Regions from separate parts of the Synechococcus sp. MIT2312 genome, predicted to be linked through region 1. Evidence: predicted binding sites of a transcription regulator. Region 1 holds the regulator's gene; each other region holds the start of a gene.
What was found. Region 1 encodes NtcA, which controls nitrogen genes in cyanobacteria. Its sites were predicted from a motif close to GTANCNNNNGNTAC; they were not measured.
Positions count from the first base shown of each region.

Region 2: the regulator NtcA is predicted to act here: its motif matches at 2,340-2,353, upstream of AC6EI9_RS02375 (DUF4278 domain-containing protein).
Region 3: the regulator NtcA is predicted to act here: its motif matches at 3,989-4,002, upstream of AC6EI9_RS13025 (ammonium transporter).

Region 1 covers NZ_CM186281.1:1,481,362-1,488,580, reverse strand. The annotation lists gene AC6EI9_RS08735 (alpha-mannosidase) at 1-538, shown strand, start outside; gene psbN (photosystem II reaction center protein PsbN) at 475-615, opposite strand; gene psbH (photosystem II reaction center phosphoprotein PsbH) at 702-902, shown strand; gene AC6EI9_RS08720 (TatA/E family twin arginine-targeting protein translocase) at 925-1,164, shown strand; gene pth (aminoacyl-tRNA hydrolase) at 1,171-1,800, shown strand; gene AC6EI9_RS08710 (DUF3146 family protein) at 1,800-2,057, shown strand; gene AC6EI9_RS08705 (RuvC family protein) at 2,035-2,472, opposite strand; gene AC6EI9_RS08700 (DUF3084 family protein) at 2,469-3,680, opposite strand; gene ntcA (global nitrogen regulator NtcA) at 3,739-4,473, opposite strand; gene rph (ribonuclease PH) at 4,549-5,274, opposite strand; gene AC6EI9_RS08685 (cob(I)yrinic acid a,c-diamide adenosyltransferase) at 5,420-6,028, shown strand; gene dcd (dCTP deaminase) at 6,028-6,621, shown strand; gene thyX (FAD-dependent thymidylate synthase) at 6,694-7,219, opposite strand, start outside.
Region 2 covers NZ_CM186281.1:360,242-367,460, reverse strand. The annotation lists gene AC6EI9_RS02395 (phytanoyl-CoA dioxygenase family protein) at 1-478, shown strand, start outside; gene AC6EI9_RS02390 (hypothetical protein) at 553-864, opposite strand; gene AC6EI9_RS02385 (hypothetical protein) at 1,232-1,360, opposite strand; gene AC6EI9_RS02380 (hypothetical protein) at 1,357-1,758, opposite strand; gene AC6EI9_RS02375 (DUF4278 domain-containing protein) at 2,085-2,255, opposite strand; gene AC6EI9_RS02370 (hypothetical protein) at 2,446-2,577, opposite strand; gene AC6EI9_RS02365 (hypothetical protein) at 2,708-3,004, opposite strand; gene AC6EI9_RS02360 (hypothetical protein) at 3,004-3,261, opposite strand; gene AC6EI9_RS02355 (SDR family oxidoreductase) at 3,359-4,126, shown strand; gene AC6EI9_RS02350 (DUF7005 family protein) at 4,192-5,205, shown strand; gene dnaG (DNA primase) at 5,124-7,219, opposite strand, start outside.
Region 3 covers NZ_CM186281.1:2,383,484-2,390,702, forward strand. The annotation lists gene atpC (ATP synthase F1 subunit epsilon) at 1-52, opposite strand, end outside; gene atpD (F0F1 ATP synthase subunit beta) at 129-1,592, opposite strand; gene groES (co-chaperone GroES) at 1,812-2,123, shown strand; gene groL (chaperonin GroEL) at 2,198-3,832, shown strand; gene AC6EI9_RS13025 (ammonium transporter) at 4,039-5,361, shown strand; gene secG (preprotein translocase subunit SecG) at 5,403-5,633, opposite strand; gene gpmI (2,3-bisphosphoglycerate-independent phosphoglycerate mutase) at 5,658-7,219, opposite strand, start outside.

The sequences.
Region 1 (7,219 bases):
TCAGGAAGCAGCTCCTGGTGGTGGACTTGGCATCTTGCTTGACGGTCCTCAGGGAGTTGATGCCGGCCCGCATCATCTGGGAGTCTCCTTGCTGCGCGGGCCAACCTGGCCTGATCCATCAGCGGATCAGCGACTGCATCGCCATCGCCTGGCCCTGATGCCTGTTTCAAGCGGCTGGTATCGCGACGGCCTTGCGCAGGCGGCGATTCGCTTTCGTGAACCTGGCTGGCTGGGACCGATCGAATTCTCTGATCGCTGGCTTGGGTTCCCTGCTCTGCCGAAGCAACTGGTACCGGTTTCAATCCGATCGGATCAGTCAGCTGATGCTGTCAAACGTGCCGTTCTCGTTCAGCTGCTGAATCCGGGCAGTGCAAGGGTGAGCTGGTCGCCCGGCCACCAGGGCTGGTTGATTGAGAATGGACAACAGTCCACGACAATCAAACCTGGAGCGTTGCAGGAGCTGCGCCTGGCCCCTCAGTCGTCATGGTCATCGAAGGGATCATCCAGCTGTTTCGATGGCGGACCAAAGGCGGTGTAGACACCAAAACCGGTGAGTCCGAACAAGGCGGTCAGCACGGCAATCGACACCGACAGTGCCGGGGAGGAACTTTCCATCACATCTCTCGACAGGATCGACCCTCTTCAGGGTCGGGGCCCTTACAGTATCGGAACTGAACTTCACCCGAGACCTCAGGGCCGCTATGGCACAACGCACTCGATTGGGCGATCTGCTCCGTCCCCTCAACTCCGAGTACGGCAAGGTTGTCCCCGGATGGGGAACCACCCCTGTCATGGGCATCTTCATGGTGCTGTTTCTGGTTTTCCTGCTGGTCATTCTTCAGCTCTACAACCAGTCCTTGATCCTTGAAGGAATCAACGTGAACTGGAACGGCGGCGCCTGATTCGGTCCGCTCATCACCTTCCATGAACATCTTCGGCATCGGACTCCCTGAGATGGCCGTCATCGGAGCCGTCGCGCTTCTGGTGTTCGGACCAAAGCGTCTGCCTGAATTTGGCCGGACGCTTGGCAAAACGCTCAAAGGTTTTCAGACAGCCTCCAAAGAATTCGAGCGCGAAATCAGTAAAGCGATGGCTGATCCGGAGGAACTTCCACCCTCCTCGCCTTCAGATTCAGCGTCATCGCCAAAGGCTTCTGAGGACTGACCGGTGATTGAGAGTGGTGACCTCCGTCTGGTGGTCGGACTGGGCAATCCCGGTGAAAAATATGCATCGACACGGCACAACGTCGGATTCATGGCTCTTGAGTTGCTGACCACTCGTGAGGGTGGACGTTTCAAGCCGATGTCAAAGCTTCAGGGTGATCTCGCTGATGTCGGCTCCGGTAGTGCTCGACTCAGGCTGCTGATGCCGCAGACCTACATGAATGACAGTGGTCGTTCGATCCGCGCAGCACTGGATTGGTTTGATCTCGGGATTCATCAGCTGATCGTGCTCGTTGATGACATGGACTTGCCGCTGGGACGGTTGCGACTGCGTGCGCGCGGTGGTGCCGGTGGACATAACGGCTTGAAAAGCACCATTCAGCATCTCGGCACTCAGGAGTTCGCCCGCCTTCGCATTGGCATCGGTGCTCCTGGTCGCAATCCCGAGGAGCGTCGTGCCCGCACGGTGTCCCATGTTCTCGGTCAGTTCAATCGGGCTGAGGAACCATTGCTCCAAGACGTGCTGAGGGAAGTGTTGTCCGGCCTCGAGCACATTCAGCGACAAGGCCTGGATCGGGCAGGGAACGCCATCAATTCTGTGAATCTGGTGCCTGACCTTGATGGCGATCCGGCCTGATGGCACGCCTGCCTGTCACGACGGCTCATCTTCGGGTGCACCAGCACAGCTTTCGAGACAAGTGTCTGCAGGGAGAGGTCCAGGCGGGTGGATTCACCTGGACCTTTCACTGGTTGTTTGATCGGGGTGAGCTGAGTGTGGAACCCTCCCTGGGTAGAGCCTTGATCCAGGACGCCCTGCTTCGCTTCCTTGTGAAATCCGACTACAGGTTGGAAGCCGGTGGTGACTACAGCTTCACAGTGCGGGCCCGTTTCTGAGAGGCGCGGGTCCAGGCCACAGGATCTTGCGGCCGAGCTCTGATTCAAGAATCACCAGGGCTGCAACGGCATCCAGTTCGCTGGGGGGCAGCAGCAGGCCCTGGGGAATCAATCGCCGCCATCCCCGTGGGGGCCACAGCTGCCAATAGCGCTTGCGTGCCTGCAGTGTGGTGCCGCGCTCGTCCACCACTTTGACTGGAAGATCCTCAGGGAGCTGGTGTCTCAAGCTGTTGCTGGCGGTGCCATTCCCCAGCACCAAGAATTCAATCGGTGCGTCCTGCCTCCAGCACTGCAGGGTGTCCAGCACCGCTTCAGTTGCCACAACGTCCCCTTCGATGACGCAGTCTCTGGTGCAATCGACCAGGACCAGGCCGCACTTGTTGCGCCCTGGGTCAACCGAGACGATCCGGCTCATGGACTGTCGTCCTGGAGCGTTGATGTTGGGCGCAGTGGGCGGCTTGGACGCAGCTTGATGGCAATGGGATCGGCGGTTTCACTGCGCCGCACCGCAACGGCCTCGAGTTCAACCCGTCCACCGCTGCGCTCGGTCAGCTCCCGGGCGAGCGTGTTGACGGCGTTGGCATCAAATTGAAGGCCTTGGCTCAGGGAGCCTCTTCGGCGCACCTCCGCCAGTGTGGATGCCAGCAGCAGGTTGATGCGGTTTCGCACCGCTTCTGGATTGGTGTCCTGCCCGGCAACAGTGGCTTTGGCCAGAACTTCTCCCTCCATGGTGATGGCCACATTGGGACGCACATCCGGGAAGGCGTAAACCACGTTCTCGCCTCGCAGCACATTGGCCGCCGAGCGCAGTAGCACCACCCAGGTGCCAGGCTTTCGGATGGCTTGTTCCAGCCTTTCAATGTCCTGGCGGGGCACGAGGATGATCTGACGATCAGGAGCCTGTCCAGGCAGAACTTTCTGAAAAGCCTGCAGATTGGCTTCCCGAAGCACCTGGTCAATCACTTGTCGGGCTTGATCAGGACGATCGAGCTTGAGCGTGACAGTGGCCAGCGGCTGACCACTGCTGATGGCCACATCTCCCCGCCGCAGCGCTAGCAGGTTCTTTTCCAGTTGCTGGAGCTCCGCTTCACCTGAGCTGATGCGCTGACGCACCGCCCGAAGTTCATCATCCGTGCGTTGGATTTCCGCATCGCGGTTGCGCACGTCCTGGCTGAGTCTCCGCCGTTCTGCCTCCAGTCGGCGCGTCTGCTCCTGAAGGGGTTGAAGTGTGCTGCGCAGCTCAGCTGCCCGTGCCTGCGCGTCAGCCAGGATCTTTCTGGCTTTGATTTCATCGGCCCGAGCTTCTGCGAGTTGCTGCCGGGCCTGTCGCTGAGCCTTGCGGCTTCCCTTCAGATCTGAGCGGCTGCTGCGTAGACGGGCTTCGAGGTCATTGAGTTCAAACAGACCAACGCGCAGCTGACGGCTCACCAGCAGCATCAGCCCGAGCGACAAGGCACTGATCAGGCTCCCCGTGAGCACAGTGATCACCACTGCGGTTTGACGCGGCCGAAGACCGAAAAGGCTCAGCCGGGCTTTGCCGACCCTCGAACCCAGTCGATCACCAAGGGTGGAAAGCACCCCCCCGAGGATCAGCAGGGACAGCAGCAGAAGCCAGCCGGTCACGGAGGGTCAAACATGCGGCAGGCCGCTGAATTGCTGCCCATCTTCACCTGTCGCGGGGTTAACTGAAACGTTTGGCCAGTGCAATCGGGTCCAAAACAGTGATCTTCTTGCGGTCAATTTCGACCAGGCCTGAATTGCGTAGATCGCCAAGCAGTCGCGTGATCGTGACACGCGTCGATCCGATCGCTTCAGCGATCGCCTGATGAGACAAGCGCAGGTCAATGGTGATGCCCTGGGGGCCAGGCATCCCGAAGTCCCTGCAGAGAACAAGCAGAAAACTCACCAAACGGGAGGACATATCCCGGTGCGTGAGGGTCTCAATCATCGTCTCCGTCTGCAGAATCCGGCTGGAGAGACCTTGAAGTAAAAGCAATCCCACGCTGGTGTTCGCTTCGATCGCCTGGCGAACGGAGCTCGCCGGGGCTGTGACCATTTCCACTCTGGTGAATGCCACGGAGTGATAAAACCGATCGGAGCGATGGCCGGTGAGGAGTGAGAGAACGCCAAACAGGCTGTTTTCTCTCAGCAGGGCAACGGTGATCTCTTCCCCGGACTCATACACCCTCGATAAACGGACGGCTCCTCGTCGTATCAGATAAACGCGTTCGGCCGGGTCTCCTGGAAAAAAAATGGTCTTGTTCCGTTCCACCATTTCGGTGCTGGCACCTTCCAGATCACGGATCACTTCCAGCAGGGTGCGGCTGGCGGGGTTGGGCGCATTGGTGAGGCTTGTTTCTGCGGATCGCCCAGGCTGGGGAGCAGTCCGACTAAAGCCGCGCATCACTTCGGCCATGACCAACGCATCAATGCGGGGAAGTTAAGGAGCGATGCGCGGTCACCCTGTAGCAACGAACACGGTTCTCCTGGCTCAGTTCTCATGCAGGGCATCCAGCTGTGCAGCCATGAGCTGCTTCAACCCTGGTTCAGCAAGGTCCAGCAGCCTGTTGAGCTGCTGGCGACTGAATGGTGCACCTTCGGCAGTGCCTTGCAACTCCAATAGATCTCCGGAGTTGTTCATCACCACATTGAGATCGACATCGGCTCGACTGTCTTCGCTGTAGTCCAAGTCCAGCAGAGCATGCCCCTCGATCAATCCAACAGAGACAGCCGCCACCTGGTTGATGACCGGATTGGTGCTGACGCGATCTTGTGCCAGCAGCCGCTCGCAGGCTTTTTGCAGAGCGAGCCATGCCCCTGTAATCGCCGCAGTCCGCGTTCCCGCATCCGCCTGAATCACATCGCAGTCGATCAGCAGGGTGTTTTCACCCAATGCCTTCATATCGATTGCCGCGCGAAGGCTGCGGCCGATCAGGCGCTGGATCTCCTGGGTGCGTCCTGACAGTTTCATCAGTTCCCTGCGCTGGCGATCAGGGGTGGATCCCGGCAGCAGGCGATATTCAGCGCTGAGCCACCCCAGGCCCTGATCCCGTCGCCAGCGCGGGACGCCGTCTTCCTGGCAGACGCTGCAGAGCACGGTGGTGCGTCCGGTGCGCACGATGACGGAGCTCAGAGCGAAGCCCATGGGATCCCAGTCGATTGAGAAGGCCCTGAGGTCGGCGGGTTGACGGCCATCGTTGCGCTGGGTCTCGCTCATGGGGGAACCGGATCGGGATCTTGAGCCTGCCAGTTGGCGTAGAGACACCAGGGATGGTGTCAAAGGGATTGTGATTTGCGCTTTCGCCGCTAGATTCAAGTTCCGCTGGATCGACTCGATTCCAGTCACGATGGACGCGACCGTGATGACCGCCAGCCTGAGCCCAAGCCATCGACCCCGCCAGCAGAGCGGTGCCGATCATCAGGCTCTGAACCGTGCGGGTTTGCATCCCCTGCCCTCGCTCCAGCCCCAGCAGCCCCTGCATCTTGTGTCCCCTGAAGGGCAGTTGCAGGTGCATACCGCCCCTTATCGAGGAAGTTTCGGCACCGTGTTGAGTCAGGCCTTGCGTTCTGCTGGGCTTGGCAGTCGTGTTGCAGTGATGCAGTTCCTCAAAGGTGGCGTTGCTCAGGGGCCTGATGCGGCGATCACGCTCTGCGATCGCATGGTCTGGATGCGGCCTGCGGTGATGGGATGTCTTTCGGATCAGGCCAGTTCGGCCGACCCCGCAACCGTGGATGCTGTCCAAGCCGTCTGGCAGATCTGTCGCCGCCACCTGGCTACCGGTGGTCTTGATCAGTTGGTGCTGGATGAACTTGGCTTGGCCATTGCTCTTGGCTACCTCAACGAAGCTGAGGTGCGTGACAGCCTGGATGCACGTCCTGGTTCCATGGATGTGATCATCACAGGACCGTCGATTCCGGACTCTCTTATGGGTCTGGCCGACCAAGTGACGGAACTGCGCAGGGGTTTCTGATGCTCAAAAATGACCGTTGGATCACGGAACAGGCTGCCGCTGGCATGCTCGAACCCTTCCAGAAAGGGTTGGTTCGGCATCTCGATCCTGAGCAGAAGCTGACACCTGTGCTCAGCTTCGGTTGTTCCTCATACGGCTACGACCTGCGTCTGTCGCCTCAGGAATTTCTGATCTTCAAGCATGTTCCTGGAACCGTGATGAACCCCAAGCGGTTCAACCCTGGAAATCTTGAACCAACCGAACTTCACCATGACGACGATGGTGACTATTTCATCCTTCCGGCTCATTCCTACGGCCTGGGTGTGGCTCTTGAGAAGATGAAAGTCCCACCGAACATCACCGTGATCTGTCTCGGAAAGAGCACCTATGCGCGGCTGGGAATCATTGTGAACACCACACCGGCTGAAGCCAGCTGGGAGGGGCATCTCACCCTTGAATTCAGTAACAGTTCAGGAGCTGACTGTCGCATCTATGCCAATGAAGGCATCTGCCAGTTGTTGTTTTTTGAAGGCGATCCCTGCGACACCACTTACAGCGATCGGCAGGGCAAATACCAGCATCAACCCGAGCGGGTGACACTGGCCAAGGTTTAAATCGCTAAGACTTAAATCGCCAAGGTTGAAGTCGGGCCGGTTGAAGTTGGCAGTTTGCGATCCTGCTCCGATTCAGGGCGCAAGGCGCGCCTTGTGCAGGCGGTTTTTTTCGTACCAGTCAGCAAACTCAGGTGCCCAGCTCTGAAGATGGGGCCACATCAGGTCACAAAGTTCCCTGATTTCCTGTTGCGCGTCGAGTTTGGAACGCAGGTCCAGGAAGTGAAGAAAGGCTCGCAGACTGAAGCTGACAACAAAGTGCTGTCGGTAGTCGAACGGGAGAATTCCACGGGCATGCTCCTCGGAAAAGCCGTCGCGCAATAGATCGCGATAGCGCTCCGCAGCTTGTTGGCAGAGTTTCAGATCGATGAGCCGTTGCTCATTGACGTAGGTGTATTTCTTGCCCAGTCGGTCTCGGTACTCCCCAACCGGACGCAGGTAAAAGACTTCCTCGAGATCGAGTTCCCCTTCAGCAGCTCTGCAGATGCGCTCGCCGGTGTATCGCATCGATTGCACATCAAAGCTCACGCCCACTCGGTGCGTTCGCGCCTGCTGCATCACCGAGTGGGGAAACCAGCCAACGTTCAACACGATCTGAGCA
Region 2 (7,219 bases), 1.1 Mb from region 1:
CCTGGAACATGCACATGCATCAGACAAGGTTAAGAGGCTGAACAGAAGTCCAACTTCAAACCAGTTAACTGATGCCTTTGAAGATATTTTCGAGAATTACCGTAAATTCATATCAGACATCATCATCGGAAATATTGGCAACATCGACTCATACCAATGTCCACCATCCTTTCGTTTTCACTACTGCGGCAGAGGAAGCAGCGTTTTTCACAAGGATCGAGACTTTGGCGTTGAAGATGGAAGACTGAATGTTTGGGTACCACTCACCAATGTGTGGGGAAGCAATAGCCTCTGGGTCGAAAATCAAATTGATGCAAAAGATTTTGAGCCGTTGATCATGCATCCGGGGCAGGCTTTGGTTTTTGACGGCGTGAATCGTGGACACGGCTCAAAAATCAATACAACAAGCACGAGTCGTATCAGCTTTGACTTTCGCTTCATGCCAGGCCCCGGTCCTGCCCTTCCGACCTCCTACTGAAAAGAAACATTGGCAGGGTCGTCAAGTGGCTGAAATCTCTGAATCAAGCCAAGTCCATCATGAGTTTTTTCATCTCATGAAAAACTCTCCACAACGGAACCTATGGTCGACGCGAGAATAAAAAATGTACACACAGCGATAAAAACTCCAATGAGAACTGTTGGGTTGACATCACTGACAGCCTCTTCACTCAGAGCCTGAGCATTGCTATTAGTCACTTTGTCTTCCATACGAGGCATTGAAACTTTGCTGAGTTTATGAGACAAAGGGCCTGGAAATTCAGAAAGGCGTTGAAGGCCCCCTGAAAACACGGCAACCGTTAAAATTGATCGAGCCAAAAGAAGCATTCGCGATTGACCAATGTTGAATCGAGCAAGTTGCTTCATGAAACAACATCAATAAGACTGATTATTGAATGTTTTGGCTTGTTTCCTGAAGGGCAATGGGGCTTGAGAGCTGATCAGACGTTCCTTTCACCGCATGAGTGAATCGTTAGGCCTCAGTGATCACTCAATGGGATTGACAGATGCCTGAGGTCACTGGCTAGTGCAATCGCAGGAGGTCAAAACTTGCGGAGTTCTCGTTGCCGTCCGGTTCTTGAAGGGCGCAGCATTGAATCCTGCTGACCAGTTGTCATTTCTGCAGATGGCCTGTCGTTGTCGCACTCGCAGCGGGGTTCTTTGATCGCGAGAAAGATGACAGCAACAGCAAGGAGCGCAACAGCAATCGAGTTGATCGGTGCAGTTTTGTTGTTCATAGGGCCCAAGAACACCGGTCTCCGAAACGCCAATCGATCTCGGCATGTCCAATGGCGATCATCGCCGGCGGCAGATTGATCTCTTTAACAAACAGCTCAGCCACGGTCCGGTCGTAGACATTCATCTTGCGCAGGTGATTCGGAGAGCCCTCGCGGAAACAGGGGCAGCCCGCTTTTCCCTCAGTTCAGGACAATCGATGCAGGCCATCGACATCCGCTCCCCATCGGTTGTTCGACAGGCCTCAGCGTCACAGCAGTCGCTGATGAACACACACTCAGCAGCACCTGGAGTGCCATCAATCGATGGCTGCATCAGATCCTGCCTGCATCTGAGCTTGGGCAAATCACTTTCACTATTGGAGGTTTTGCCGTTCAAGGCAATGCGTGATTCCACCGATGCCAGATCCACCTCTGCAGGTGGAAAGTAAGGCCACGCAATCGGAGGAACCAGCCTTGGTCGACACTCCACCTGAGCAGATCGCAGAAGCAGACTGACTTCTGGCCCCTGCTCCAACAGTCTCAACAATCAACTGGGTTGGTCCTTTGGTCGGCAGACCTTGTGCGCCACGCCAATCGACGCTCCACTCGCACCGCCCTAGGTGCCCCAGGAGACAACAACCCGACTCCTAGAGCCCATGGCCCCAGGGCGCCTCTAGCCAGAAGCTTCGAACCCTTCCTTTCTCTACAAGCGATGGGTTGAACAATGCACAAACGAGCGACTTAGGCCGTCTTTCCATCCGGAAGGGCGGCCTTCCTCTTCAAGGCCAGCACTCGGGCCGGACACTGATTCAGATCTCGTCAATGAAAAAGCCTCGCCGAAACGAGGCAATGGGCCCTATCGAGGCTGGATCACCCTGTGTAGGGGACACCGCGATAAGCCAGCTGGGGGTGAAGGTCACGGGCTGCCTGCTGGCGACGAGCGTTGTAGTGCTCACGCCGGTAGGTGAGTTCAACACTCTGCTTTTGAACAGCAGTGTGATGAGGGGTGTAGGTCTGACCTCTGTAAGTGAGAGTTGTCATGGATGGTTCCTCGAAGCAAGTTCAGGTCCCCGTTCCTTGGCCTGAATCGAACTGCGCCTCTCCGAAAAGAGGTGAACGTTGTTGGTAGCTGTTGCTACAAACTTTTATAAGACAACTTTCAAGGGGTTGGTCGTTCAAGTGGATACAAAACGGACGAATTCCCCCTGCAAAAGGAACTCAGCTGGTCTGGTCAGATGTGGGGATAGGCATTCGCCAAGCCCCAAACCGCCAATGCTGTGATGCAGGCAAAGGTCATTGCCGCCCAGGCCGCTGTGCTGGAGCTGGAGCTTTTCGACAGTGGCAGCTGAATTTTGCGGGCCATCAAATCACAGTTCACTCATCTCCGTGGTGGCTCAATTCATCCCCGATCGCCAGTGATATCAGTGAGCCCTAACCATTCAGCATTTCAACGCAGAGAGTCGCTGGTTTTTTAGAACGCTTCAAGTCTCTGCTCAGACAGGGCAGACCAATTGCACCGCATTGGATCTGGAGGAAAACAAGAGCACAAAATTATCGCCATGGCCATTCAATCCAGTTTGCTCACGCAGCAAGTCAGTGCTGGCCAGAGCCAGGCCACAGGTCTCGCAGAACAACACCGGCAACGTTGCAGCACTGCCCTGCATGGCCTGAAGATCAAGGGCCTGCCGGACAGCACGCTGCGATCGTTCAAGACCGAGTCGCTCCACCAGAGCAGGCCAGAGATCGTTCACCGGTGCGCTGGCCGCGAAATCAACAGATGGATGAGACATCAGACAGGCAGCTGTTCAATCGCCACCACAATCATCTGCGGCGAAACCTCGATCACATCCAGAGGATCCTGGTTATCGAGGTAAGCCTCGAATGACGTAAAGCGCTCGATCCGCGGAGCCGCCTCCTTCACGGCACAGGCCGCTATCCAGTCGTTGTCGTCGGGCTTGACGGTCACGTAAGCCTGCAGAGCCTCCTCCAGGTCACCGCCATCACCGATGCCCTCCCCATGCCAGAACGCTTCGAAGAATTCAGACATCGGACACGGGGAACGACCGTGTTGATCATGACTCCGACCTTAGGAACTGCCCAGTGCTTAGACACTCAAGAATGGGACTTGAGGGACGTGCAGAACGATGCAGGATTCGCTGTTCAGACTTGATGGTCAGGTGGCACTGGTCACGGGATGCCGGCGTGGGATTGGTCAGGCCATGGCGGATGCACTGGCCGAAGCAGGAGCCGACATTGTTGGAATCAGCGCCTCGCTCAACCCCGACAGCAGTGAGGTGGGAGACGCGATTCAGAAGCGTGGCCGTCGATTTTCTGGTTTTCGCTGCGACCTCAGCGACCGCCATGCCGTCGACCGCGTGCTCGAACAGGTTCTGAGCCAGCATCCAGTCATTGACGTGCTGGTGAACAATGCCGGCATCGTGCGACGGTCTCCGGCAGAGCAACACAGCGATGCGCTCTGGGACATGGTGCTGGAGGTCAACCTCAGTGCAGCGTTCAGAGTGAGTCGCAGGATCGGGACGCTGATGCTGGAGCGCGGCAAGGGCAGCATCATTTCCACCGCCTCCGTGCTCAGTGATCAGGGTGGATTGAATGTGGCCAGCTATGCGGCCAGCAAAGCCGGCTTGGCCAACCTCACGCGCTCACTGGCCAATGAATGGGCCGGACGCGGCGTGAGGGTGAACGCCATTGCACCTGGGTACGTGAAGACAGACATGACCGAAGTGCTGCAGTCGGATCCACTGAGATCCAGACAGATCCTCGAACGCATTCCCGCCGGTCGCCTTGGATCACCCGATGACCTGCGCGGTCCGGTGGTGTTTCTGGCCAGTGATGCCTCGCGCTACATGCATGGAGAGACACTGGTCGTGGATGGCGGTTGGATGGGTCGCTGAGCTCTCAGAACGGAGCGTCCTGCTGAACGGCATGGCTAGACACGGGGCAGCGATGTCGGCAACCCATGCAAACGCTGGAGGAGTACTGCCGCAGGTTCAAGGATGCGGATGCCCGCTGGCCGGATCTGCCGGTCCCCGCCGATGACCGGGAACGATGGTGGGAGCGTTGGCTGGCGGAGCGAGAACCGAATGCATGCTGGGAGGATCTTCGTCAGCTGCTGCCGCAGTTGCTACTGCAGCCTGGAGTCGACGTTCACAGTGGCGATGCCTATCAACGGCTGGTGATGCGAGGAGAGCTTGCACAGACCGAAGATCTGGAACTGGCACCGGTCCTGCATGACCCTTCAGGAACGACGATCTCCATCGCGCAGCATCCGACCGGTGCCGTTCCGGTACTGACGTTCCGCAACCATGAGGATTTCGTGCTGGCAGTGCGCTGTCTGGCGCACCGCTGTGAAGCGGTTCCGATTCAGCCCACTGTGCACGCTCAGGCCATTTCAGGGCTGATCCACTGGGGTTTGATCCGTGAGTTGGGCGTGCAAGCGCGATGCCAGATCCTCCTGTTACACCGAGCTCCCTACGCCTCTCTATCAGTGGAAACCATTCAGGGTGAGCCACCAATGGAACGCTGGCTCGACCTGTCGCAGACCTGGAGGCTGGAACATGAACTCACCCATATCGCCTGCCGCAGGCTGGTTGGTGAGATGCGCATCAATCTCTACGACGAGATCGTCGCCGATGCCATGGGGATGACGGCAGCGCTTGGGCACTTCGATGCCGATCTGTTCCGGAGAGGTCTGGGCCTCTCGATCGAGGGAGTACCAGAAACACAGGCCAGGGCTCATGTCTACGTCTCAACGCTTGAGCCGAAACAGCATCATCAGGCCTTTCAGCTCACACTCCAACGTGTGGGCGAACTGGAAAGGCTGCTGGACGAGCAGCGCTGGCCAGGGCACTCGATGGCGTTGTTGGGACGACTGGTCCGCGGGCAGCTCAATCAACCGTTGACGGAGGCTGCAGGCTCAGAACTGGTGTCCTCAGAATTGGTGTGCGACTCATACCCGGCACAGCGCTGTTGATCGAGATGTTGGATGTGTCGACGTTCGCTGTAATAGAGCTCCTGAAAACGCAGGGCTTCAGCGTTGAGGTCTTCGAACATGGTGTGGATGCGCTGCTCCATGTCGACTTCCATCTCAACAGCCGGAGCTGACTGCTCCTCTTTCTCCTGCTCGATCAAGACGGCGATGCAACGCTCCAGGGTCTGCAGACGCTGACCAGTCCAGGCTTCCAGCAGATGCCGGCAGCGTTTATGGCTCTTCTGACGTTCGAGCATCGCTGCCGTGCCGCGCAGCTGATCCATCGGCCGAGCCAACGCAACACGCTGCAGTTCGCCCGGTTCAAGCAATGGCGTCAGACGCGTCACCAGATCGCTGTTGTCCAGCAGGAGCTGATCCGTGAGCAGTCGGGGCAGATCGAGATCTGCCAGTTCATCGCCGCGATCCTCACCGCGACTGATCGCTTCCAGACGCACACTGCCGAGATTGCCTTCCTCCAGATCCGTGATGCCAGACCAGAGCAGACGGTGATGCTGAAGCGCGAAATCCTCGAGCTCCCGACTCCTCAGTTCCTTGCGGATGCCAGCCCGATGGGACGGGCAATGCAGATACAGCAGCAGGATCTCAGCTTCTGAACGTTCACGCTGGGAGGCTTCACCAGCCTTTTCATGTCGGTTGGAACGGCCGTGCCAACGCTGACCTTGAACCTGCTGGCGAAGGTCGTCTTCAAGCTGCAGAGCCAGACGCCCCTGCCCACCGCTGAGGCGCTCGGCCACCTGCTGGATGTAGTGGGTGCGGATGGCGGACTGGGGAAGCTTGCCCAGCAACGCAACCAGCGAAGCCACCGAACGCTGAAACTGATCCGCCTTACTGAGATCCCTGCCCTCAAGCACCTGTTCGATCTGCCAGTCGAGCCAGAGCGGCGCCTGATCCAGCAGAGCGCGGTAATCGCCGGCGCCATGCTCCTTGAGAAATTCATCAGGGTCCTTCCCGGATGGAAGGTGCAGAACCCTCAACTCCAGTTGCCCCTGGAGTGCCAGCTGCTCCACCTCACCGATCGCTCGGTTGGCGGCGCGCACACCGGCGCCATCAGCATCGAAATTCAGAATGATGCGCTTGCCATCACTGCACCGGCACAGCTGGGTGATCTGCTGACTGCTGAGAGCGGTGCCCAGAGAGGCCACCGCATTGGTGACGCCTGCCGCATGCAGGGCGATCACATCGAAGTAGCCCTCCACCACAACAGCACGATCGTCCTTGCGGATTGCGGATGAAGCCCGGTCAAGTCCGAACAGGTGCTTGCCCTTCTCGAACACCTCCGTTTCAGGCGAGTTGAGGTACTTGGGCTCACTGCCATCGAGGCTGCGGCCACCGAACCCGATCACCCGTCCCTGACGATCGCGGATGGGAACAATCACCCGATGGCGGAAGCGGTCATAAAAACCGTTCCCCCCTTTGCGGGGAACCACCAGTCCTGCGGCCTCCAGCAGTTCCGGGGCCAATCCTTCCACTTGCTGCAGATGCTTGAGCAGGCCATCCCACTGATCGGGTGCGTAACCCAGCTCGAACTGATCGAGGGTGGTTTCGCTGAGGCCGCGGGTCTCCCGCAGATAGCGAAGTGCATCAGCACCGGCGTCAGTTCTGAGCTGTGCACGGAACCAGCCGGAGGCCAGTGCAAGCGCTCGGTGCAGCTTGTCGCGGCGGGACAGCTGTTGCTTGAGTTTCTCCTGCTGAGGACCGTCGACGGTCTCCACCGGCAGTTGATATCGGCGGGCAAGGTCAAGCACCACCTCGCTGAAGCTCTGACGTTGAAACTCCATCAGGAACTTGATGGAGTTTCCTCCTGCGCCGCAGGAGAAGCAGTAGTAAAACTGCTTGGCGGGAGACACCGTCATCGACGGCTTGCTGTCGTCGTGGAACGGGCAGATTCCGACGAACTCACGCCCCTTTTTCTTGAGCACCACGTGCTCTCCGACCACATCCACGATGTCGGCGCGTTCCTTGACGGCCTCGATGGTGCGTGGGTGAAGTCGGGGGC
Region 3 (7,219 bases), 900 kb from region 1:
AGCCATCGAACACGCTCTGGTCTGGTGCCAGCACGCGGAGGGTGAGGGACATGGATGTGAAGTGTTGGGGTAAAAGCTTGGGCGCGAAATGAAAGGACTGGGGCATGAATCTCATGCCCCAGTCGCCATCACTTGGCTTCTTCGGCCATCTTTGCAGCCTTGGCCTTGACTTCGTCGATGTTGCCAACGAGGTAGAAAGCCTGTTCGGGAAGATGATCCAGTTCGCCAGCGAGGATCTGGTTGAAACCACTGATGGTTTCCTCGAGCTTCACGTACTTGCCGGACATGCCGGTGAAGATCTCAGCCACGAAGAAAGGCTGAGAAAGGAATTTCTCGATCTTGCGGGCACGGTCAACGGTGCGGCGATCATCCTCTGAGAGTTCGTCGAGACCGAGAATCGCAATGATGTCCTGCAGTTCCTTGTAGCGCTGAAGCGTGGACTGCACGCTGCGAGCTGTGCGGTAGTGCTCATCACCCACAACAGCAGGCTGAAGCATGGTGCTGGTGGAGTCGAGCGGGTCCACAGCTGGATAGATTCCCTTGGATGCCAGGCCACGGTTCAGCACCGTGGTGGCGTCCAGGTGAGCGAAGGTGGTTGCGGGAGCCGGGTCAGTCAGGTCATCCGCAGGGACGTAAACCGCCTGGATCGAGGTGATGGATCCTTCCAGGGTGGAGGTGATCCTCTCTTGAAGTTCACCCACGTCGGTTCCGAGCGTTGGCTGGTAACCCACAGCGGAAGGCATGCGCCCGAGCAGTGCGGACACTTCCGAACCGGCCTGAACGAAACGGAAGATGTTGTCGATGAACAGCAGCACGTCCTGCTTGTTCACGTCACGGAAATGCTCGGCCATGGTCAGAGCTGAGAGACCCACACGCATGCGAGCACCGGGGGGCTCGTTCATCTGTCCGTAGCAGAGCGCCACCTTGGACTTGGAGAGGTCATCGGCGTTGATCACGCCGGAATCCTTGAATTCCTCGTAAAGGTCGTTGCCCTCGCGGGTGCGCTCACCCACACCGCCGAACACGGAAACACCACCGTGTTCCTTGGCGATGTTGTTAATCAGTTCCTGGATCAGCACGGTCTTGCCGACGCCGGCGCCTCCGAAGAGACCCACTTTTCCGCCCTGGCGATAGGGAGCCAGGAGGTCGATCACCTTGATGCCGGTCTCAAAGACCTTGGGCTTCGTTTCAAGTTCAGTCAGCTTGGGGGCTGAACGGTGGATCGGAGCTGTCGTGTCGGATTTAACCGGACCCTGTTCATCAACAGGCTCTCCGAGAACATTGAAGATGCGGCCAAGGGTTCCTTCGCCGACGGGCACTGAAATCGGTGCACCGGTGTCAAGAGCCTCCATGCCACGGACAAGTCCGTCGGTGGCGCTCATGGAGACGGCGCGGACACGGTGATCGCCCAGCAGCTGTTGGACTTCAGCAGTCAGAGCAACCGCCTGCCCGGCGGTGTTGGTGCCTTCGATGCGGAGAGCGTTGAGAATTTTGGGCAGCTTGCCGGCGGGGAATTCCACGTCCAGAACCGTGCCAATCACCTGGCGGACAACGCCCTTGGTACCGGCGGAGGCGGGAGCAGCAGCGGCCATAAGTAAGGGGGTGTGAGAGGGAAGCGTCTAGAGCAATCCCTTCCTGAGCGGGGCAACGATACCACCGTCGCGAGAGTGGGGGGAGTGGTTCGGTCACCCGCACGCTTGTCCCGTGGCCGAAGTGCAGAACCCGGACATAGGTTGGCACTCGACGACCTTGAGTGCCAGCTCGAGTCGCATCGGCGCTTCGGCGCACTGTCCCTGCTCCTGCAAGAACCCATGGCAGCTGTTTCTCTCAGCGTCTCCACTGTTAAGCCCCTCGGCGATCGCGTTTTCGTCAAGGTTTCAGAATCCGAGGAGAAAACCTCCGGCGGCATCCTGCTTCCCGACACCGCCAAGGAAAAGCCTCAGGTGGGTGAAGTCGTTCAGGTTGGCCCCGGCAAGCGCAACGACGACGGTTCCCGCCAGTCCCCTGAAGTGGGTGTCGGCGACAAGGTCCTCTACAGCAAGTACGCAGGCACCGACATCAAGCTCGGAAGCGATGAGTTCGTGCTCCTGTCCGAGAAGGACATCCTCGCCATCGTCAACTGACCGGCTCCTGACTGCCACGCACCTGAGACAGGTCGGTAGTCACCAACTATCCCTTCCCATCCATTTCCGCCCCCATGGCCAAGCGCATCATTTACAACGAGAACGCTCGCCGCGCTCTCGAGAAAGGCATTGACATCCTGGCCGAGTCTGTTGCTGTGACCCTCGGCCCCAAAGGTCGCAACGTTGTTCTGGAAAAGAAGTTCGGTGCTCCTCAGATCATCAATGACGGCGTCACCATCGCCAAAGAGATTGAACTCGAGGACCACATTGAGAACACCGGCGTCGCTCTGATTCGCCAGGCTGCATCCAAGACCAATGACGCAGCCGGTGACGGCACCACAACTGCGACCGTTCTGGCCCACGCCATGGTCAAAGCTGGCCTGCGCAATGTTGCCGCCGGTGCCAATGCCATCACCCTGAAAAAGGGCATTGACAAAGCGTCCGATTTTCTGGTCGACAAGATCAAGGAAAACGCCAAGCCGATTGCCGACAGCAATGCCATCGCCCAGGTGGGCACCATTTCCGCTGGTAATGACGAGGAAGTGGGTCGGATGATCGCCGATGCCATGGACAAAGTCGGCAAGGAAGGAGTCATTTCCCTTGAAGAGGGCAAGTCGATGACCACCGAACTGGAGGTCACCGAGGGAATGCGCTTCGACAAGGGATACATCTCTCCCTATTTCGCCACTGACACCGAGCGAATGGAAGCCGTCCTGGACGAGCCCTACATTCTGCTCACCGACAAAAAGATCGGTCTCGTGCAGGATCTCGTGCCTGTGCTCGAGCAGATTGCCCGCACCGGCAAGCCTCTGCTGATCATCGCTGAGGACATTGAGAAGGAAGCTCTTGCCACCCTGGTGGTGAACCGTCTCCGCGGTGTCTTGAATGTGGCTGCGGTGAAGGCTCCCGGTTTTGGTGACCGCCGCAAGGCCATGCTGGAAGACATGGCTGTGCTGACCAATGGTCAGTTGATCACTGAAGATGCCGGCCTGAAGCTTGAGAACGCCAAAATCGAGATGCTGGGCACTGCGCGTCGCGTGACCATCAACAAGGACACCACCACCATCGTGGCCGAAGGCAACGACGTGGCTGTCAAAGCGCGTTGTGAGCAGATCCGTAAGCAGATGGACGAAACCGAGTCCACCTATGACAAGGAGAAGCTTCAGGAGCGACTGGCCAAGCTCGCCGGTGGTGTTGCCGTGGTGAAGGTGGGTGCTGCCACCGAAACCGAGATGAAGGACAAGAAGCTTCGGCTTGAGGACGCCATCAACGCGACCAAGGCTGCTGTTGAAGAAGGCATCGTTCCCGGAGGTGGCACCACCCTTGCTCACCTGGCTCCAACGCTTGAGCAGTGGGCCTCCTCCAGCCTTGAGGGTGAAGAGCTGATCGGAGCCAACATCGTGGCTGCCGCTCTGACTGCACCGCTGATGCGTATCGCTGAGAACGCAGGTGTCAACGGTGCTGTTGTGGCTGAAAACGTGAAGGCCAAGAACTTCAACGATGGCTACAACGCCGCCAACGGTGACTATGTCGACATGCTGGCCGCAGGCATCGTGGATCCTGCGAAAGTGACTCGTTCCGGTCTGCAGAATGCTGCGTCAATCGCAGGCATGGTGCTGACCACCGAATGCATCGTTGCCGACATGCCCGAGAAAAAAGAAGCCGCACCAGCCGGAGGCGGCATGGGCGGTGGCGATTTCGACTACTGAGTCGCAGCTTCTCGATCAGGGCCGCCTGGGCGGTCCGTCAAGCCCCGCAGCAGCGGGGCTTTTTTGTTGCCTGCTCGACGTCTCAGGACTGGATCACTCCAAGCGCCTCTCAAAATGTTCGCAATGAACAGTTTTTGGCGCCGAGGTTCTGGAATGGTATCGAGGGTTACAGAAAATACGTGTTTCAGCCTCGTCTGAGGCGATTTTTGATCGCCTTTCTGGTGGTTCCAGCGTTTCAGCTGCTGAGTTCTGCCCTGTTTCCTGCATATGCAGGTGATGCCGCGCTTTCGGCCGCCGATAACACTCTGATCCTGACCTCGGCAGCCCTTGTGCTGCTGATGACCCCTGGATTGGCGTTCTTCTACGGCGGATTCGTTCAGGCTCGCAATGTGCTCAACACGATGGCGATGAGCTTCGTGATGATGGGCATTGCCACGCTGGTGTGGGTCAGCTTCGGATTCAGTCTTGCCTTCTCTGACGGCGGCGCTCTGAATGGAGTGATCGGTAATCCCTTCTCCTTCGCGATGCTGGAGAACGTGCCGGACATCTGGGATGGTTTGGCAATTCCAGGTCTGAGCTTCGCCCTCTTCCAGGGGATGTTCGCAATCATCACGCCGGCCCTGATTTCCGGTGCTCTGGTGGAAAGGATCAGTTTCCGCTTCTGGTGTGTGTTCACGCCTGTCTGGCTGCTGGTGGTTTACGCCCCATTGGCCCACATGCTCTGGGGCGGTGGTTTTCTGGGCAAGGATCTCGACTTTGCCGGTGGCACCGTGGTCCATATCAGCTCGGGCGTGTCGGCACTGCTGCTTGCGGGCCTGGTGGGTTGGCGAAAACAGTGGCCCAATTCCATTCGTCCTCCCCACGATGTGACCCAGATCCTTCTTGGTACTGGTCTGCTCTGGTTCGGCTGGTTCGGCTTCAACGGCGGCAGTCAGCTCTCGGTGCATGGTGCGGAGCTACCGTTCACCACCACCCATATTTCTGCAGCCACAGGACTGGTTGCCTGGTCGCTGATCGAAACATGGCGTGATGGCAAGCCCACTGCTGTCGGCATGGCGACCGGTGCTGTGGCCGGTTTGGTGGGCATCACCCCTGGAGCTGGTTTTGTCACGCCGGGGGCCGGGATGGCGATCGGTGCGATCACCGGTCTGCTTTGTTACTGCTCAGTTCAGCTCAAGGTTTCACTGCGCTTTGATGATTCCCTCGACACCTTTGCTGTTCATGGTGTTGGCGGCACGGTTGGCGCGATCCTGACCGGTGTCTTTGCAAGTGCGGAACTGATCTCCAGTCACCCAGCAGGTCAGGTTCTCGCTGACAAGGGCAGGCTGGCCTTGATCGGTGGCCAGGTTCAGGCCGTGTTGGTGACCTATGGGTTGGCTGCGCTTGGGACTCTGCTGATCGCAGCAGTCTTGAGAGGCCTTGGTCTTCCTTTCCGAGTGACGGAAGAGGCTGAAAACCTCGGCCTTGATGTGCGTGAGCATGGTGAGGAGGCTTACCCGGAAAGGATCGGCTCTCCCCAGTTTCGTTAAGTCGCGATCTGCTTGGACCTGTTGATGTCGGCCCTGCTGATTCAGTTCAGCCAGCCGGCACTCAGGATCACAGCCAGCGTGAGAAAGATCGCCAGGGTGGTCCAGGTGATGCGATTGAGGGTCGCTTCAGCGCTGCTGGCACTTGTGAACGAGGTGCTACCGCTGGCGGCAAGTCCACCCATGCCATCACCCTTGGGGCTGTGCAGCAGCACAAACAGGATCAGCAAAAGGCCGCTGCCGATCCAGATCCAGGAGAGAACGGTGGTAATCATGGGCAGATCTTATGTCCGAGCCGATCAGACCGGTTGTGGCAGGCGAGCGGTGGAGGGCACAGGCGTCTCGATTGGTTCGATCAGGGTGCTGCCGGTCATGGCATCGGGTTTCTCGAGATCGAGCAGCTGCAGAAGAGTGGGTGCGATGTCAGCAAGCCCGCCGTTATCCCTCAGGCGGATCGCATTGCCCATGCCGCGCAGTTTTCTGCGTTCCCCCTCCACAAGAACCAGAGGAACGGGATTGGTGGTGTGTGCCGTCCAGGCTTGACCGTCATCGCCCTGCATCCGCTCGGCGTTGCCATGGTCTGCAGTGATGATCATCGTTCCTCCCATGCGTCCCACGGCATCGAGCAATCGTCCGATGCACTGATCCACTGTCTCAATGGCTTCGACGGCGGCCTCCATCACGCCGGTATGTCCGACCATGTCTGGATTGGCGTAATTGATCACCACCAGCGAATAGATCCCCTTTTCGATGGCTTCGATGCAGCTCACGGTGAGGGTTTCGGCGTTCATGGCCGGGGCCAGGTCATAGGTGGCGACGCGTGGGGAGGGCACCAGATGACGGTCTTCTCCCTCCAGCGGCTGCTCAACGCCACCGTTCATGAAATAGGTGACATGGGGGTATTTCTCTGTCTCAGCCGTTCGGTACTGGCGCAGTCCGTGTGATGCCACCACCTGGCCCAGCAGGTCATCAAGGGACTCGGGAGGAAAGACCACCTCCACAGGCAGCCCGGCTTCGTACTGCGTGAACGTGACCACGTCCAGCTGAGGCTGATGGGGGAGTTCGAAATCGGCGAAGTCGTTCCTCGCCAGGCACTGAATGATCTGTCGGGCCCTGTCGGGCCTGAAATTGAACATCAGCAGGGCATCGCCATCGTTCAGATGGGTCGCCTTCAGACGCGTGGGTTCAACGAACTCATCGGTGGTGCCGCCGTCGTAGCTGGCTTGCAGCACTTCAGCCGCCGACAGCTCGCTCACCGGAACCTCAGGGGAAGTGAGCAGTTCATGGGCGCGGGCTGTGCGCTCCCAGCGCCTGTCGCGGTCCATCGCCCAGTAACGGCCACAGATGCTGGCGATTTCACCGACTCCACAGGACTGGATGGTGTCCTCAACCTGCTTCAAGTAGATCGGAGCACTCTGCGTGGGGGTGTCCCGTCCATCGGTGATCGCATGGATCGCAACGTGTTTCAGGTCTTCGTCGGCTGCCCACCGCAGCAGTCCGCACAAGTGATCCACGTGGCTGTGCACGCCACCGTCCGAGCAGAGGCCCAGTAGGTGAAGCGTTCCGTTGCTTGCACGCAGACGTTCGGCCAGTTCATGCAGTTTCGGAACGGCACGCAACTGGTTGTCGCGAACCGTGTCGCCGATCCGCACGAGTTCCTGGCGGATGATCCTGCCCGCGCCGATGGTGAGATGCCCGACCTCGGAATTGCCCATTTGCCCATCAGGCAATCCCACATAGGCGCCGCTTGCCTCAATCAGCGTCTGGGGGTAGGCGTGACGCAGCGCATCGATGACGGGAGTACTGGCGGCTCGGATGGCGTTGTGACTGGCATCGCTGCGCTCGCCCCACCCGTCCAGGA